Regions from separate parts of the Shewanella sp. 8A genome, predicted to be linked through region 1. Evidence: predicted binding sites of a transcription regulator. Region 1 holds the regulator's gene; each other region holds the start of a gene.
What was found. The regulator sigma-54, encoded in region 1, starts transcription at its own class of promoters, with help from an activator protein. The targets are predictions, from matches to a motif close to GTTGGCACGNNNNTNGNNT.
Positions count from the first base shown of each region.

Region 2: M0413_RS22120 (YccF domain-containing protein) is a predicted target of sigma-54. The motif match lies at 1,498-1,516, and genes of this name have one in related genera.
Region 3: M0413_RS17470 (flagellar hook-length control protein FliK) is a predicted target of sigma-54. The motif match lies at 2,569-2,587, and genes of this name have one in related genera.

Region 1 covers NZ_JAMDJP010000021.1:5,756-11,441, reverse strand. Annotated here, with positions in the region: gene M0413_RS15635 (KpsF/GutQ family sugar-phosphate isomerase) at 1-495, shown strand, start outside; gene kdsC (3-deoxy-manno-octulosonate-8-phosphatase KdsC) at 495-1,046, shown strand; gene lptC (LPS export ABC transporter periplasmic protein LptC) at 1,043-1,603, shown strand; gene lptA (lipopolysaccharide transport periplasmic protein LptA) at 1,590-2,141, shown strand; gene lptB (LPS export ABC transporter ATP-binding protein) at 2,138-2,869, shown strand; gene M0413_RS15610 (RNA polymerase factor sigma-54) at 2,976-4,451, shown strand; gene hpf (ribosome hibernation promoting factor) at 4,480-4,767, shown strand; gene ptsN (PTS IIA-like nitrogen regulatory protein PtsN) at 4,770-5,213, shown strand; gene rapZ (RNase adapter RapZ) at 5,210-5,686, shown strand, end outside.
Region 2 covers NZ_JAMDJP010000054.1:9,908-15,593, reverse strand. Annotated here, with positions in the region: gene M0413_RS22130 (substrate-binding periplasmic protein) at 1-559, shown strand, start outside; gene M0413_RS22125 (hypothetical protein) at 678-908, shown strand; gene M0413_RS22120 (YccF domain-containing protein) at 1,007-1,414, opposite strand; gene M0413_RS22115 (1-aminocyclopropane-1-carboxylate deaminase/D-cysteine desulfhydrase) at 1,668-2,618, shown strand; gene M0413_RS22110 (NrtR DNA-binding winged helix domain-containing protein) at 2,714-3,427, shown strand; gene prs (ribose-phosphate diphosphokinase) at 3,766-4,653, shown strand; gene M0413_RS22100 (nicotinate phosphoribosyltransferase) at 4,661-5,686, shown strand, end outside.
Region 3 covers NZ_JAMDJP010000027.1:7,785-13,470, forward strand. Annotated here, with positions in the region: gene fliH (flagellar assembly protein FliH) at 1-760, shown strand, start outside; gene fliI (flagellar protein export ATPase FliI) at 729-2,066, shown strand; gene fliJ (flagellar export protein FliJ) at 2,078-2,521, shown strand; gene M0413_RS17470 (flagellar hook-length control protein FliK) at 2,672-4,297, shown strand; gene fliL (flagellar basal body-associated protein FliL) at 4,381-4,902, shown strand; gene fliM (flagellar motor switch protein FliM) at 4,943-5,686, shown strand, end outside.

The sequences.
Region 1 (5,686 bases):
GCAACCTTAGTGATGGGTGATGCGATGGCCATTGCGCTGCTGCAAGCCAAAGGCTTTACTCGGGAAGACTTTGCAATGTCTCACCCAGGCGGTGCCCTAGGACGTAAGCTGCTGCTTAAAGTCAGCAACGTGATGCACAGTGGCGATGATTTACCACTGGTTAAACACGATATTTGCATCACCGATGCCCTGTATGAAATCTCCAAGAAGGGCCTAGGCATGACGGCGGTGATCGATGAACAAAACAAACTCGTGGGTATTTTTACCGACGGCGACCTACGCCGCGTTATCGATGCCCAAGTCAACCTACGCACCACGCCTATCGCCGATGTGATGACGCGAAACTGTGTCACAATTACTGAAAACGTCTTGGCAGCGCAGGCGCTGCAAGTGATGGATTCCAAAAATATCAACGGCCTGATAGTGATAGATAAAGACAATCATCCTGTCGGTGCGCTCAATATGCTCGATATGGTTAAAGCGGGAGTCATTTAATGCCACAGCAAGGATTTTACGGCCCGATCAGCGATGATGTGTGGCAAAGAGCGCAAAAAATTAAACTGCTGATCTGCGATGTGGATGGGGTATTTTCTGACGGCCGCATTTATTTAAGCAACTCGGGTGAAGAGCTCAAAGCCTTCCATACCCGCGATGGTTATGGCGTGCGCTCTTTATTGACCAGTGGCTTTAATCTGGCCGTGATAACAGGCCGCCAGTCTAAAATTGTTGAAAACCGCATGACGGCCCTCGGTGTAACCCATATTTATCAAGGTGTGGATAATAAATTTGTCCCCTATGAAGAACTGCTGTCGCTCTACAATGTCACACCAGAAGAAGTTGCCTATATCGGTGATGATATTGTCGACCTGCCAGTGATGAATGTCGTCGGTCTTGCCGTCTGTGTCGCCGATGGACATCCCTATGTGCGCCAACACGCCCATTTTGTGACCCAGTTAAATGGTGGTCATGGTGCGCTCAGAGAGCTGACAGATCTGTTACTTCTGAGTCAAAACAAATTTACCTCAGCCCATGGGATGAGCATATGAGTCGTGTGACCCTCGCCATTATTGCTTTTTTTGGTACTGCACTCGTGCTGTATTGGCAGGTCCAACAAAAACGCGGTGGCGATACCGATAGCAGCCTGAATGATACAGACAGACCCGACTACATTATCGAAGATCTGCGCAGCATCGAGTTTAACGAGCAAGGACAAGTCAATAGTCGCGTCACGGCAAAGCACATGGAACACTATGAGCTTAAAAACCAAACCGACTTTATTCAGCCTGTCTATCTTGTGTATCCCGACCAAGGTAAAGCAAAATGGCAGATCAGAGCCGATCAAGGTCGACTCAACAAAGATACTGGCAAGGTTGTATTAGAAAATAATGTTATTATCGATGCCATCAGCCCTGGTGAACCGATACAAACCTTGTCCACCAGTTTTTTAGAACTCGATCTCAACACAATGATAATGACCTCTGACCGCATCATTTACGTCACAGGGAAAGATTTTAATATTCAAGGGCAAGGCCTTTATGCCGACCTTAACGCGCAGGAAGTGCAATTGACCAGTCAGGTAGTAGGAACCTATGAAGCAAAATAACATATTACTTGCCAGCCTAATGCTAATGATAAGCATGAATGCCTTCGCCAAGATCGGTGACTTACAGCAAGAAGTGAAAATTAAAGCCGTCAGTCAAACTGCGGACATTAAAAACAATCAGATCATTTTCTTCGGTCCCGTTGAAGTTGTTCAAGGCTCAATTAAAATCCATGCGGATCAACTCCGTGCATTTTCTGTCGAAGGCGAAAATAGTAAAGTCTTACTGGCTACAGGAAATCCAGCAACCTACAGCCAAATCCTTGATGATGGCCGCCCTGCATCTGCTAGCGCCAAAGAGATTCGCTATGAAATGGCCACTCGGACGTTGACCCTAACTGGTACAGCGACCCTAGACCAAGCGGGTAGTCAAGTTACAGGCAATTTAATTCGTTACGATATTATTCAGCAAAAACTGATCGCCGAAAGTAGCGGCAATGGTGATGATCGCGTAATTACCATTATTCAACCTGATAATTATCAGGAAGAACTCAAAAATACACCAACAGATAAACCTGTGAAAAAACAGGATTCTAAATGACCCAAATCACCTTAAAAGCACAGAATCTCGCCAAGAGTTATAAAAGCCGCCAGGTTGTCAAAGATGTCAGCCTGACAGTAAAAACGGGTCAAGTCGTCGGTCTACTCGGCCCTAACGGTGCGGGTAAAACCACCACCTTTTACATGGTCGTGGGCTTAGTTAAAAGCGATAAAGGCCATATCTTTATCGACGATGATGATTTAACCGCCGATCCTATGCATCTGCGTGCCCGCAAAGGTATTGGTTACCTACCACAGGAAGCGAGTATCTTTCGTAAATTAACCGTACACGACAACATCATGGCGGTACTGCAAACCCGTAAAGAGCTCAATAGTGACCAGCGCGAAGAAGCACTAGAGCAACTGCTAGAAGAGTTCCATATCACCCATATTCGTGACAGCCAAGGCATGTCCTTATCGGGCGGTGAACGTCGCCGCGTCGAAATTGCCCGCGCCTTAGCGGCCAACCCCAAGTTTATTCTGCTTGATGAGCCCTTTGCGGGCGTTGATCCGATCTCCGTTATCGATATCAAGAAAATTATCGAGCAGCTTAAGAGCCGAGGCCTTGGAGTACTTATCACAGACCACAATGTGCGCGAGACCTTAGACGTCTGTGAACATGCTTACATTGTGAGTCACGGTAATCTTATTGCCGAGGGCACACCCGCAGAGATCTTAGACAATCAGCAAGTTAGGGCTGTGTACTTAGGTGAACAATTCAGGCTATAGTTACTAAAACAAAGCTAATAAGCCTTGAATTTGAGAGCGCTAGGCTCCATCCATATGATATCAAGCGACCTAAACTCACAATAATAACCTAGGGATCAGCGGTAACATGAAAGCGTCACTCCAGCTCAAACTGGGTCAACAGTTAACCATGACGCCACAACTTCAGCAGGCCATTCGCCTGCTGCAACTGTCGTCATTGGAACTGCAACAAGAAATCCAGCAAGCCTTAGACTCTAATCCTCTTCTCGAGCTGGAAGAGGAGCAATTTGACGCGCCTAGCGAACGTAAGCAAGATATCGCCGATACCGACTTTAGCGAAACGACTGCCCAGCCACAGGAACAAGATAATTCCACCGTGGACATTGCCGAGTCGCTGACCAAAGAATCTCTGCCCGAAGAGTTACCCATGGATACCACTTGGGATGAAGTATTTACCGCATCGCCAAACTCAGGTTCTGGCGCCAGCCGTGAAGATGACATGCCCTTCCAAGGGGAAACTAGCGAGGGGTTGTACGAACATTTAGAATGGCAAAAAAACCTCACACCCTTCTCTGAAACCGATTTAGCCATTGCCACCGCGATTATTGATGCCATTGACGATCAAGGTTATCTCACTCAAAGCACTGAAGATATCCTCGAAGCCATGGGCAATCCCGAGATTGAACTCGACGAAGTTGAAGCCGTGCTCAAGCGTATTCAACATTTCGACCCCGTTGGTGTCGCGGCAAGGGATTTAAGCGAATGTTTACTGATCCAGCTATCTCATTTTTCGCCTGATACCCCTCACATCGAAAACGCCCGCATGCTGATCAAAGATCATTTAGATCTGATCGCCGCTCGCGACTTTAGGCTGTTAATGCGTAAGACCAAACTGAAAGAGGACGAGTTAAGGGACAGTATTGCGCTGATCCAAACCTTGAATCCTCGCCCCGGTTTACTCATCACCCCTGTCGATGAAGAATATGTGATCCCCGATGTATCGGTGTCGAAGAAAAACGGCCGTTGGGTGGTCGAATTAAACCCTGACTGCATGCCAAAAATCAACGTAAATCAGCAATATGCAGCAATGGCCCGAAGTTCAAAAAATCAAGCTGATAGCCAATTTATTCGTGGCCATCTGCAAGAGGCTAAATGGTTTATCAAAAGCCTTGAAAGCCGCAACGAAACACTGCTCAAGGTAGCAAACTGCATAGTGCAATACCAACAGGGTTTCTTCGAATATGGTGAAGAAGCCATGAAACCTATGGTCCTAAACGATATCGCCGAGGCGGTAGAGATGCATGAGTCCACCATTTCACGGGTGACCACACAAAAATACATGCATACCCCAAAAGGACTTTTTGAACTAAAATATTTCTTCTCAAGCCACGTCGGGACGGATGATGGCGGTGAGTGCTCATCCACAGCAATCAGAGCTTTCATTAAGAAACTGGTTGCAGCGGAAAACCAGAAAAAACCATTAAGCGACAGCAAGATGGCTCAACTTCTGGCAGAACAGGGAATTAACGTTGCGCGCAGAACCATTGCGAAGTACCGAGAAGCGATGCTTATTCCCCCTTCCAATCAGCGTAAAAGTTTATAGCCTATTGTGAGTATCGGAGGACGTTTCTATGCAAATAAACCTAAGTGGACACCATATCGAGATTACTGAATCGTTACGGGCATATGTTGAGGAAAAGTTTTCAAAACTTGAACGTCATTTCGAACAGATCAATAATGTGCACGTTGTGCTCAATGTTGAGAAAATGCAACAGATTGCCGAAGCGAGAATCAACCTCACCGGTGGTGAAGTCTTCGCGACTTCAGAGCATGCAGATATGTATGCTGCCATAGACGTCCTGATTGATAAACTTGATCGTCAGGTTATTAAACACAAAGAGAAGTTAACAAAACACTAGCAATGGAACTTCGTACCATACTGCGGCCGGAGTGCACAACCTGCGCCACTCCGGGCAGTAAGAAAAAGGTACTGGAACTCATCAGCGACTTAGCCGCTGCCCAGTACCCCACCCTCTCATCTCAAGAGATCTTCGAAAGCCTCGTGGCGCGCGAAAAGATGGGTAGCACAGGTATAGGTAACGGTATCGCCATTCCACATGGTCGATTAACCGATATAACACAACCCATAGCGATATTGATAAAATGTGAGGAGCCGATAGCCTTTGATGCTATCGATAAACAACCCGTCGATATTTTATTTGCACTACTCGTGCCTGCCGACCAATGTCAGCAGCACCTAAGTACCTTGTCATGCATGGCTGAAAAGCTCAGTGACAAGCAAATATTAAAACAATTGCGCAAGACGCATGATGAAACGGAACTCTATCAGGTAATCATTGGATGAAACTGGTCATAGTGTCAGGGCGTTCAGGCTCAGGCAAATCGGTCGCACTTAGAGTGCTTGAAGATCTCGGCTACTATTGTGTCGATAATTTGCCTTTGCCTTTGATTGGCAGTTTGCTTGAACAGCTCAAAGGCAGTAACGATCTCGTTGCTATCAGTGTTGACGTGCGCAATTTACCAGAGCAAGACAAAGTGCTGGTTAAACAGCTTGCCAGCCTGCCTACGGGCACTGAACTCACCAGCTTCTTCTTAAACTCCAGCGATAAAGTGCTGCTAAAACGCTATAGCGAAACGCGGCGCTTACATCCCTTATCTAAGAGCCGAGTGTCACTGCAAGAAGCCATCAAACTTGAAGGCAAATTGCTGGAGCCGCTGTCACAGCAGATGGATCACTATATAGATACCTCGAATCTGAATATCTATGAACTCAGCGACCAAGTGCGGCAAATACTCCTTGGCAGTGTCGATAAGGAA
Region 2 (5,686 bases), on a different contig from region 1:
CCCTTGGAGCCGCGCGATTAAATTAGCCGTTATGCCGGGCTCTGACTACATTGGCTATTTTCCAGAATATTATTTTGAAACCGATAAGTTTATTTTTTCTAAACCGATTGGTATTGGCCCATTAGGTATTGTTGAGCAAAAATCCCGTCCCATTAGTTGGCATCATTTAGCCGATTTGAATCGTTATACTTTAGGTATTGTGCAGGATTATGTGAATACCGACTCGCTGGATGTAATGATTGCTTCAGGGAGTCAACCTGTTGAAGCGGCAACATCCGATGAGCAAAATATCAAAAAGGTGGCGGCTGGTCGTATTGACGGCGCTGTGATTGATATTAATGTGCTGCATTATCTACTTAAACAACCCCACCTTCAGCCGCTCGCAGATAAGTTACAGGTCAATCGACAACTGATTGCCAATAAACAACTTTATGTCGCGTTTCGTAATACAGAAGAGGGGCGGCGTTGGCGGGATATTTTTGATCAAGGTTTAGCGAAGCTCGATATTGATAGCATTATGGGCGATTTGTTATTTCAGCCAGAAGCTTTAAGTCAGTAATGCTATTTTGCACCTAACCAAAGCTGTGAGATGGCAAGTTTTGTCATCATTTTTGTCTAACACTGCGAGTAATCAGTTGTGGGCGGCATTTCGTTATCACTGCTCAGCATGTTTGTGTGTGCCAGTGAGTATTTTGTCGGGTGATCGCGATGGGTTAGTCAAGATCCAAACCAGCAGGGCATTGGTACAATATTTTAAGGTCGACTTAGTTGTGTTGGCCTATTGTGGTTATGACATCACCATAGATGCGTCAGCTAAACTGGCGCATTATCTCTTTGAAATCATCTGCTCACCGGAGCAGGATGCGGGTGATCAGTTTGCTGATAGCACTGATTTACTCAATGAATAGCAGAATTAGTGCAATCGCTGCCGAACTATGCATCAGCACTACCCACCTATGCTGAGTAGTGCTGAGTAATATGCCTTACACCTTGACGATCATGGTTATTACGCTTTCGCTACTATGGTTTGCCCAATCGGCGTTAGGCTTAACAGCGCCAGCTTAAGATGTTGGATCCCGAAAGGGATACCGATAATCGTCACAAAGCAGGCAAGAGCATGGGCCAAATGACCAATAGCCAACCAAATCCCAAACAGTAAGAACCAAATGATATTGCCCACCATGCCAAAGGCACCTGTTCCTAAATCTTCACGGCCAGTTAAATGACGGCGATTCATTTGTTCTTGTCCAAAGGGCCAGAAGGTCAATTCACCAATCACAAAGCAGGCGCGACCAAAGGGAATACCGATAATACTGATAAAACACAAAATCCCCGCAAGCCACCAGGCTAGGCCCATCACAAATCCACCAAGGACAAACCAAGCAATATTGAAAATTAACCGTAATAATGACATTGAAAACTCCTTATCGAATCCAAAATCTGTGCGACAGAAACAACATCCACACTCGAAATTATTAATTGATGCTTAAATGTCATAAGCGAGAATTATGCCAAAAGTTTTTTCATTAATAATCAATGGTATATTATAGTTTATACCTCTACGGATTGTGAGTTAAGCTAATATTTCGTGAATTTCCTTAATTCTTAGGAAGAATTTAACCAAGCCCGCGTTACACTAAACACCTTATCTCCCCTTGAGTAAATAAATGCTAGCTAATAGTCCCGTCGAATCATTTTCTTTTGCAGGCAGAGAGATCTTTCTTAAAAGAGATGATTTATTACATCCTGCTTTTAGTGGTAATAAGGCGCGTAAGTTTGCCTATTTTCTAGATCATGATTTTGCTGGTGTGACTAAGGTGATAGGTCATGGCTCCGCACAGGCTAATTCTCTGTATTCGCTGTCGGCGCTCGCCAAACTCAAAGGCTGGCAGTGTGATTTTTATGTGGACCATATTGCTAGCCACGTACTGACTTTACCGACAGGGAACTATGCCGCAGCTATCGCCAATGGTACACAGGTTATTGATTTATCAAGCCTGATAGCAGCTAATCCTTTTCTTCAGCGTGAGTCTAAGTGGACTTGCCATGACTATATTGAGCATCAAGTTTTGGCTGCGGAGCCTGACGCTATATTTATTCCGGAAGGCGGGCGCTGTCAGTATGCGGAGTATGGTGTCAGTCTGTTAGCCGTTGAAATTGAAACGTGGGCAATGCAACAGGGACTGACTGAACTGAAAGTGTTTTTACCCGCGGGAACGGGAACCACGGCATTATTTTTAAACCAATATTTTGTGCGTAAGCAAAGTCACATTCGAGTGCTTACCTGCGCAGTGGTGGGCGGCGATGAGTATTTAGCGCAGCAGTTTTATGAGTTAAATCCTAACGCTGCTGAGCATCCACAGATTTTGAATGTGGGGAAGAAATACCACTTTGGTAAACTCTATCCTGAGTTTTATACCATGTGGCAGCGGATTTGCGCCTCAGGTATTCAATTTGAATTACTCTACGATCCCTTAGGTTTTATGGTGTTAGAAAAATATTTACCGCAGTGGGGCGCAAGCCCTGTGATGTATATCCATCAAGGTGGTTTGCTTGGAAATGAAACCATGTTGCCACGTTATTTGCGTAAATTTGGTAAAAGTCGTACGACCCTATAGAGCAGATGATTTACTTAGTGACGCTAAGACATAATATGTTTGAAGCGACGTAATCTCTAAGTTAAGCTTACGACGTCAAACGATGGAAAATACTCATGACTGAAGCGGAATATCTCGCCAATTACGATCCTAAGGCTTTTAAGGCTCAGCTACTGACGGTTGATGCCGTATTGTTTACCTATCATGATCAGCAACTTAAAGTACTCTTAGTACAACGCTCAAATCATCCCTTTTTAGGTTTTTGGGGATTACCCGGAGGATTTATCGATGAACATTCCGATCAATCCCTAGAGGAAGCGGCGTTACGCAAATTGCAGGAAAAAACGGCGGTAGTGCCACCTTATATTGAGCAGCTTTGCACTGTCGGTAATAGTCACCGCGACGTGAGAGGCTGGTCGGTGACCGTGTGTTATACCGCGTTGATGAGTTATCAAGCCTGCGAAACCCAGATTGATTCAGTGAGTGATGTTAAGTGGTGGCCATTAGAGGATGTGTTACAGATGCCCTTGGCGTTTGATCATCTGCAATTAATTGAGCAAGCGCGGGAACGTTTAACTCAGAAAGCCTTATATTCTTTAGTGCCAGGCTTTGCGCTGGCTGAACCTTTTACCTTGCCAGAGCTGCAACATGTGCATGAAGTATTACTGGGTAAGCCTATCCAAGGTAAATCGTTCCGTCGACGGGTTGAGCAGGCCGATTTATTGATTGATACGGGCTTAAAACGTACTGAACGTGGCCGTCCAGCCAATTTATACCGTTTGAAGTCGGATACGGCATCGTATCGATTCTTAAGAAATCTAGAATGTTAGTCAAAGTGTTTGCCGCTTAAAGTGGTTGCCCATAGCAATAATAGTGACAGATTATACGGTACATACAGTTAGCTTGAGTTATCAGGGTTTATGTAGCCGTCGATGTTGTCGTAATACGTCCATTCTTTACTTTTCGATATCCATTTCCCCATTATCATAGCTAAATTGCACTTAGTGTCTTAAGGACAATATATGCAATTTAGGTATATTCCTTAGTATTATCCGATAAAAAATAGTCTAAAAATCAACTTTACATATTAGTGTCTATAAGACACTATTGCTTGCAGACAACAAGATTGCTGTATATCACAGCGATCTTGCACAGACAGGAGGTGAATATGTCTCTAGGTATTCAAATGCATCAAGGCACAGTTAACTCACCACATCAGCAAGCTGATTTTTATCGACTTCCCGCCGCTAGCGATGAGGCTAATTACCGTTTATTTCAATTTGGTGCGGGGGAGAATCATGTTCAACTGCGGGTTCCTCCAGCGAAACGCGTCACAGTTTTTTTCGGTTATCGTGGCGATCAATCCATCATGCAACTCTTATTGTTAACTGATGCATTACGCCGCAGCGGTGCAGAGCAGATCGATCTGTTACTGCCTTATATGCCGGGCGCCCGCCAAGATAGAGTCTGTAATGTGGGCGAGGCCTTATCGGTAAAAGTCTATGCCAGCCTGATTAATCAGCAGCAATATGCTTCAGTCAGTATTTTTGACCCGCACAGCGATGTCACCGCGGCATTATTAGACCGAGTGCAAGTTATTGACAACCACAGCTTTGTCGCCGCGATTGCAGCTCAATTGACCGGTGATCTAGTGTTAGTTTCGCCTGATGCGGGGGCGAATAAGAAAGTATTCGGCTTAGCTAAGGCGTTACAGGGAATGCCGGTGATCAGGGCCGATAAACATCGTGATGTGGTCAATGGTCATATTATCGCTACTGAAGTGTTTTGTGATGATTTATCGGGTAAAACCTGCTTAATCGTCGATGATATTTGTGCTGGTGGCAGAACCTTTATCGAACTTGCCATCAAGTTAAAGCAAAAGGGGGCCCAAAGCGTCATTTTGATTGTGTCACATTATGAAGATAAGGCCAGCGAATCGGCTCTGCGTGAGGCGGGCATAGACAGATTATTTTGTACCGATAGTTTAGGTGTCCCCACACATATTTCGAGCGAGTTCTGTCATTGCCATGCTGTTTTGCGTTTTATGAATCATTAAGGAAAATATGATGTACTTGAATCCCGTTACCGCCATTGATGGCTACAAAGTCGACCACCGTCGTCAATATCCTGATAATACTCAAGTGATTTTTAGTAACTTGACCGCCCGTAAATCCCGTCGTGGTTATACTGAGCAGATGGTATTTTTTGGTCTGCAATATTTTATCAAGCATTACTTAATTGACAGTTGGAACCGTGATTTCTTTCAACAGCCCAAAGAGCAAGTGATTCGCCAATTCTCCCGCCGCATTAATAACTATCTTGGGCCAAATAATGTCGGTACTCAGCATATTGAGGCGTTACATGATTTAGGCTATTTACCCATTAAAATCATGGCATTGCCGGAAGGTTCAGTATATCCCTTAAAAGTGCCTTGCTTGGTTTTGTACAATACCGATGAGCGGTTCTTTTGGTTGACTAATTATCTCGAAACCATTCTTTCCGCGAATGTGTGGGGAATGTGTACTAGCGCCACTACCGCGCTGCAATACCGCAAAATATTTGAGACTTACGCGCTAGAAACCGATGGCAACATAGGTTTTGTTGATTGGCAGGGCCATGATTTTAGTTTCCGCGGCATGTATGGTGCAGAGGCTGCGGTAATGAGCGGCGCCGCCCATCTACTCAGTTTTACGGGCACAGATACCATTCCCGCGATTGATTTTCTTGAACAATATTATCTTGCAGACAGTGATAAGGAACTCGTTGGCGGCAGTGTGGCCGCAACGGAGCACAGTGTGATGTGTGCGGGTGGTATGGAGAATGAATTAGAGACGTTCCGCCGTTTGATTGAAGATATTTATCCTAGCGGCATTGTGAGTATCGTTTCTGATTCTTGGGATTTTTGGCAGGTGATGACAGAGTTCACCGTTGCCTTAAAAGACCGCATTCTTGCCCGTGAGGGCAAAGTAGTGTTTAGGCCTGATACGGGTTGTCCGGTGAAGATCATTTGTGGCGATCCACAAGCAGCGGTGGGGAGTCCTGAGTATAAAGGCGCTATCGAGTGTTTGTGGGATGTCTTTGGGGGCAGC
Region 3 (5,686 bases), on a different contig from region 1:
GCCACCCACCATGGCGGAAATTGAAGATATTCGCGCTCAAGCCGAAGAAGAAGGCTTTAACGAAGGTAAGACACAAGGTTATGCCGAAGGACTGGAGCAGGGCAGACTTGAAGGTTTAGAGCAAGGCCATACCGAGGGCCTAGCCCAAGGTCATGAGCAAGGGCTTGAGGCTGGGCTTGCTGAAGCCAAGGCATTAGTCAGCCGCTTCGAAGGGCTGTTAAGCCAATTTGAAAAACCACTGCAATTACTCGATGGCGACATTGAGCATTCTTTAATGACGCTCACTATGGCACTGGCGAAATCTGTGATTGGTCATGAACTCAAAACTCATCCCGAGCAAATCCTGTCCGCATTGCGTTTAGGGGTCGAATCTCTCCCTATTAAGGAACAAAGCGTCAACCTTCGTATGCATCCTGATGATGTTGCCTTGGTTGAAACCTTATATTCTAGTACCCAATTGAACCGTAATCAGTGGCAATTAGAGGCCGATCCTAGCTTAACCGTGGGGGATTGTATTATCAGTAGCCAACGCTCGTTGGTGGATTTAACCCTTTCCTCGCGGATTGATGCCGTGTTTGAATCGCTGCGTAATCAGCAATCTCACTTAGCGTTACAGCAACAACAGCGGCAAGCTGCACTTGATGACGAAAATGCCGCTAAAATCGCCCCTAAATCAACACTGGACGATAATGAACTGTTAGCACAACCGCAAGCTGATGGAGAGCAAGATGCACAATCGCCGCCATCAACTGCTGAGTAAACTGAATCATTGCATCAATAAAGTGCCCCCATTTCGCGCCGTTGCCTGTGGGCAATTGGTGCGCGTGGTCGGATTAACCTTAGAAGCGAGCGGCTGTCGAGCACCCGTCGGTAGTTTGTGTTCTATTGAGACCATGGCTGGAGAGTTAATTGCCGAAGTCGTTGGTTTTGATGATGAATTATTATATCTCATGCCAATTGAAGAGCTGCGTGGCGTGTTACCCGGTGCGCGGGTTGTTCCCCTTGGAGAGCAGGCGGGTCTGAATGTGGGCTTATCCCTGTTAGGGCGCGTGCTCGACGGTAATGGTGTGCCGTTAGACGGTCTCGGCGCGTTATCTACCGAACAGCAGGCGCCAAGACACAGTAACGCCATCAACCCACTTTCTCGCCGTGCGATCACCGAACCTCTCGATGTGGGCGTTCGCGCCATCAATGCCATGCTAACTGTTGGCAAGGGACAACGTATGGGCTTGTTTGCGGGCTCAGGTGTGGGTAAGAGTGTGTTGTTAGGTATGATGACCCGAGGTACCACGGCCGACATTATTGTGGTGGGGTTAGTAGGGGAGCGTGGCCGCGAAGTTAAAGAATTTATTGAAGAAATCCTAGGTGAAAAGGGTAGAGCGCGTTCTGTCGTGGTGGCGGCACCCGCCGATACTTCACCGCTGATGCGCCTTCGCGCCTGTGAAACCTCGACTCGTATCGCCGAGTATTTTCGAGATTTAGGTTATAACGTGTTGTTATTAATGGATAGTCTGACTCGTTACGCCCAAGCGCAGCGTGAGATTGCCTTGGCTGTCGGTGAACCTCCAGCCACTAAAGGCTATCCACCGTCGGTATTTGCTAAATTGCCGCGTCTGGTTGAACGGGCGGGTAATGGCGGGCCAGGACAAGGTTCTATCACCGCATTTTATACTGTGCTGACCGAGGGTGATGATCAACAGGACCCAATTGCTGATGCTTCTCGGGCTATCCTCGATGGTCATATTGTGCTGTCACGATCGCTTGCTGATTCTGGGCACTATCCTGCCATTGATATTGAGGCTTCTATTAGCCGTGTGGCACCAATGGTGATTTCCAATGAACATCTTGAGGCCATGCGCCGCGTCAAGCAAACCTATTCCCTTTATCAGCAGAATAAGGATCTGATTTCGATTGGCGCTTATGCACAAGGAAGCGATCCTCGTATTGATAATGCGATACGTCTACAACCTGCAATGAACGCTTTTCTGCGGCAAACCATGCGTGATGCCTTTAGTTTTGCTGATAGTCAAATGATGCTCGGGCAACTCGCTGCGCAATGTAAATAATTGAGGCCGTTATGGCGAATGCCGATCCCCTATTACTCGTATTAAAGTTAGCCCTCGATGCTGAGGAACAAGCTGCGCTGCTGCTCAAGTCGGCACAACTTGAGTGCCAAAAGCGCCAAAATCAGCTCGATGCACTCAACAATTATCGCTTGGATTATATGAAGCAGATGCAGTCGCAGCAGGGGCAGGCCATTAGTGCGAGTCATTACCACCAATTCCATCGTTTTATTCGGCAAATCGATGAGGCTATTGCTCAGCAAAATCGTGTTGTAGCCGATGGTGAGAAGCAGAAACACTATCGTCAGCAGCACTGGCTAGAAAAACAAAAAAAGCGTAAGGCTGTGGAACTACTGTTAGAAAATAAAGAGAAAAAGCGCCAAGTCATTGAGCTCAAAAAAGAGCAAAAAATGACGGATGAATTTGCTTCGCAGCAATTTTTCCGTCGTAAGAAGTAATTAACCAATCCGACAGTCAATAATACTCGAATTTTTAATATCCATTTGTTGGCATTTTATTTGCTTGATTTATGCCAGATATAGCCAAAGCCGTATAAATTGACGTTTGCCCACGCTCTTTTTCCTCTGGGCAGATGTTTAGGAGCTTTTATGCAACAAATGAACAATATCCTATTAGTATCTAGTGCGAAAAATGGTACTGGCTCAAGTAAAATATTGGAGCAAGATGCTAATAGTGAAGACTTTTCTGCCGCTTTGGCTTCAGTGACATCCATTAGCTCATCCTCGACTAACACCAATGTTTCTCTAGATGTTTCTGCCAAATCGACAAAACAGAAAACAGATATTGATGATACTAGTGCAGATGATGAAGCTGATATTAGCTTGATTTTTGCTCAAATAGGCATGGCAAACGAGATGAAAAAAGCGGCCGCTCCGAGCGACTCTTTGCCGCTTGAAGCTCAATTAACGACAGAAGATGCCGCTAGTATCTTAGCGCCTGCAACAGAGGATGGCGCTTTACCAACGGAAGAGACTATCAAGCCAACTTTTTTAGATGAGCTAGCGAAATTTGCACAGTCAAATGAAGTTACCTTAACGAATGATACATTAGATGCACAAGTTTTAGAGCAAACGGGTACATTTGTTTTTCAACAAGAACGAGCATCTGCACTTCCAGAAGATATTATAAATAAACAAAATCAGTCAATTAATACAGTAGGTTTGATTGCAACGGCGAATACTGAAACTGTGGATAAGACTGGCGCTTCGACCGATGATACGCTTATAGATGATGCATCAATGCTTGCAGAGATGCGAACTGAAAAATGGGTTAAACCGCCAGAAACCCCCATTTTACCGATTGAAGGGGAATCTATCTCTGAAGCTAACAAGTTAGAGGCGAAAGAGGCTGAACTAAGCAATAAGTCGAGCAATCTGTGGCTCCTATCAACTGATAAAACGACTGCGCCAACGGTTGGACAGTCACCGTCAGTCAATACAGCTAATGTGTCAGTTACCGATGCTGATGCCGTGATATTAAACTCTACGACTAAAGAGCTTAATGCCTTAGGTGCGGTTTCGGTTGAGCCTAATGCTATTGACGACAATCCTTCACGCGCCGAAATTTCGGCAGGATTATTGTTAAAAGATGCCAAGTTAGCCGTCACACTGGATTCGCGGCAAGAAAACGCCTTATCTTCGCTCGATACTGGCCATGAAGAATCTGTTACAGAATTTAAGCCTGCTGATTTTAAAGCGGTATCGATACAACACTCTTTAGCTAACCAGCAAATTCAACGCCAAGAGATACCACAGGTTCATCTTTCCTTACGTCAAGGCGTTGAAAACCAAAATCAGATGCAGGAAATGATCCAGCGCTTTTCTCCTGTGATGAAACAGCAGCTTGTTACTATGGTTAGCCAAGGTATTCAACAGGCGGAAATTCGCCTAGATCCACCCGAACTTGGACACATGATAGTGAAAATACAAGTTCATGGTGAGCAGACGCAAGTGCAATTCCATGTTGCTCAGGCACAGACCCGCGATGTGGTTGAGCAAGCGATTCCTCGTTTACGTGAATTATTACAAGAACAAGGCATGCAGCTCGCTGACAGTCATGTCTCTCAAGGTGACCAAGGACAACGCCGTGAGGGAGGATTTGCAGACAGTGGCGGTGCAAGTGGTGGAAATGTGGATGATTTCTCGGCAGAAGAACTCGATTTAGGTTTAAATCAAGCAACTAGTTTAAATTCGGGTATAGATTATTACGCTTAAGCAGGTAACCTATAGTAACAAAGTGGATTATAAACTGAGCCTTAATCCCATTCCCAAATTTAGCCTATTAAAGAGAACAGAAAATGGCCAAGGAAGAATCACTAGAACTTGAAAGTACTGAAGCACCAAAAAGTAAAAAGAAGCTATTTATTTTTATCGGTGTGGGTGTCTTTGTTGCGCTATTAATTGGTGGCGCGCTTTGGTTTTTCCTTGGAAGTAGTGAAGAGGCTCCTGTCGAGGCCGAAGGTGCTAAAACCGAAACGGCTGCGCCGGCAGCTGAGCCAGCATTAGCAGCTTATGTGCCGATGCCTCGCCCATTTTTATTTAACCTTCCAGGACCGGATCGCGCTCGGCTTGTCGAAATCAAAGTGCAACTTATGGTCAGAGGTCAAGATGATGATGTGTTGACCCAAAAGCACATTCCATTGATTGAAGATGCGCTGCTAACCACTTTTAGTGGTGCCGATGTGCAAAAGCTAAGTACACAGGCGGGTAAAGATGAATTACGACAATTAGCCCTGTTGAGCGTACAAAACACGTTGCAATCTGTAACGGGACGTAAAGTGGTTGAAAAAGTGCTCTTTACTGGTTTTGTCATGCAATAATCTTTCATCTTCAGCACCTTAAAGAGGCGAAGACAATACTGTGAGTGATTTATTAAGCCAAGACGAAATTGATGCGCTCTTACACGGGGTCGATGATGTCGAAGAGGATGATGAGCTTGATGCCGCTGGGCAGGAGGCTCGTTCCTACGATTTTTCTTCCCAAGATAGGATTGTGCGTGGTCGTATGCCCACGCTCGAAATTGTTAATGAGCGTTTTGCCCGTCACCTGCGGATCAGCATGTTTAACATGATGCGTCGCGCGGCCGAAGTGTCGATCAACGGCGTGCAAATGCTCAAGTTTGGTGAGTACGTACATACCCTATTCGTCCCAACCAGTCTGAACATGGTACGTTTCCACCCCCTAAAAGGTACTGCGCTGATTACCATGGAAGCGCGACTGGTATTTATTTTGGTGGATAACTTTTTTGGTGGTGATGGCCGTTTCCATGCCAAGATTGAAGGGCGGGAATTTACCCCCACTGAACGGCGTATTGTGCAGTTATTACTTAAAATTATCTTTGAAGATTATAAAGATGCTTGGGCACCCGTGATGGATGTGGAGTTTGATTATTTAGACTCCGAAGTTAACCCTGCGATGGCTAACATTGTCAGTCCAACTGAAGTCGTTGTCATTAACTCCTTCCATATCGAAGTGGATGGTGGTGGCGGTGATTTCCACATCACGATGCCATATTCGATGATTGAGCCAATCCGCGAATTACTCGATGCGGGCGTACAGAGTGATAAACAAGATACCGATATGCGTTGGTCGCAGGCGCTGCAT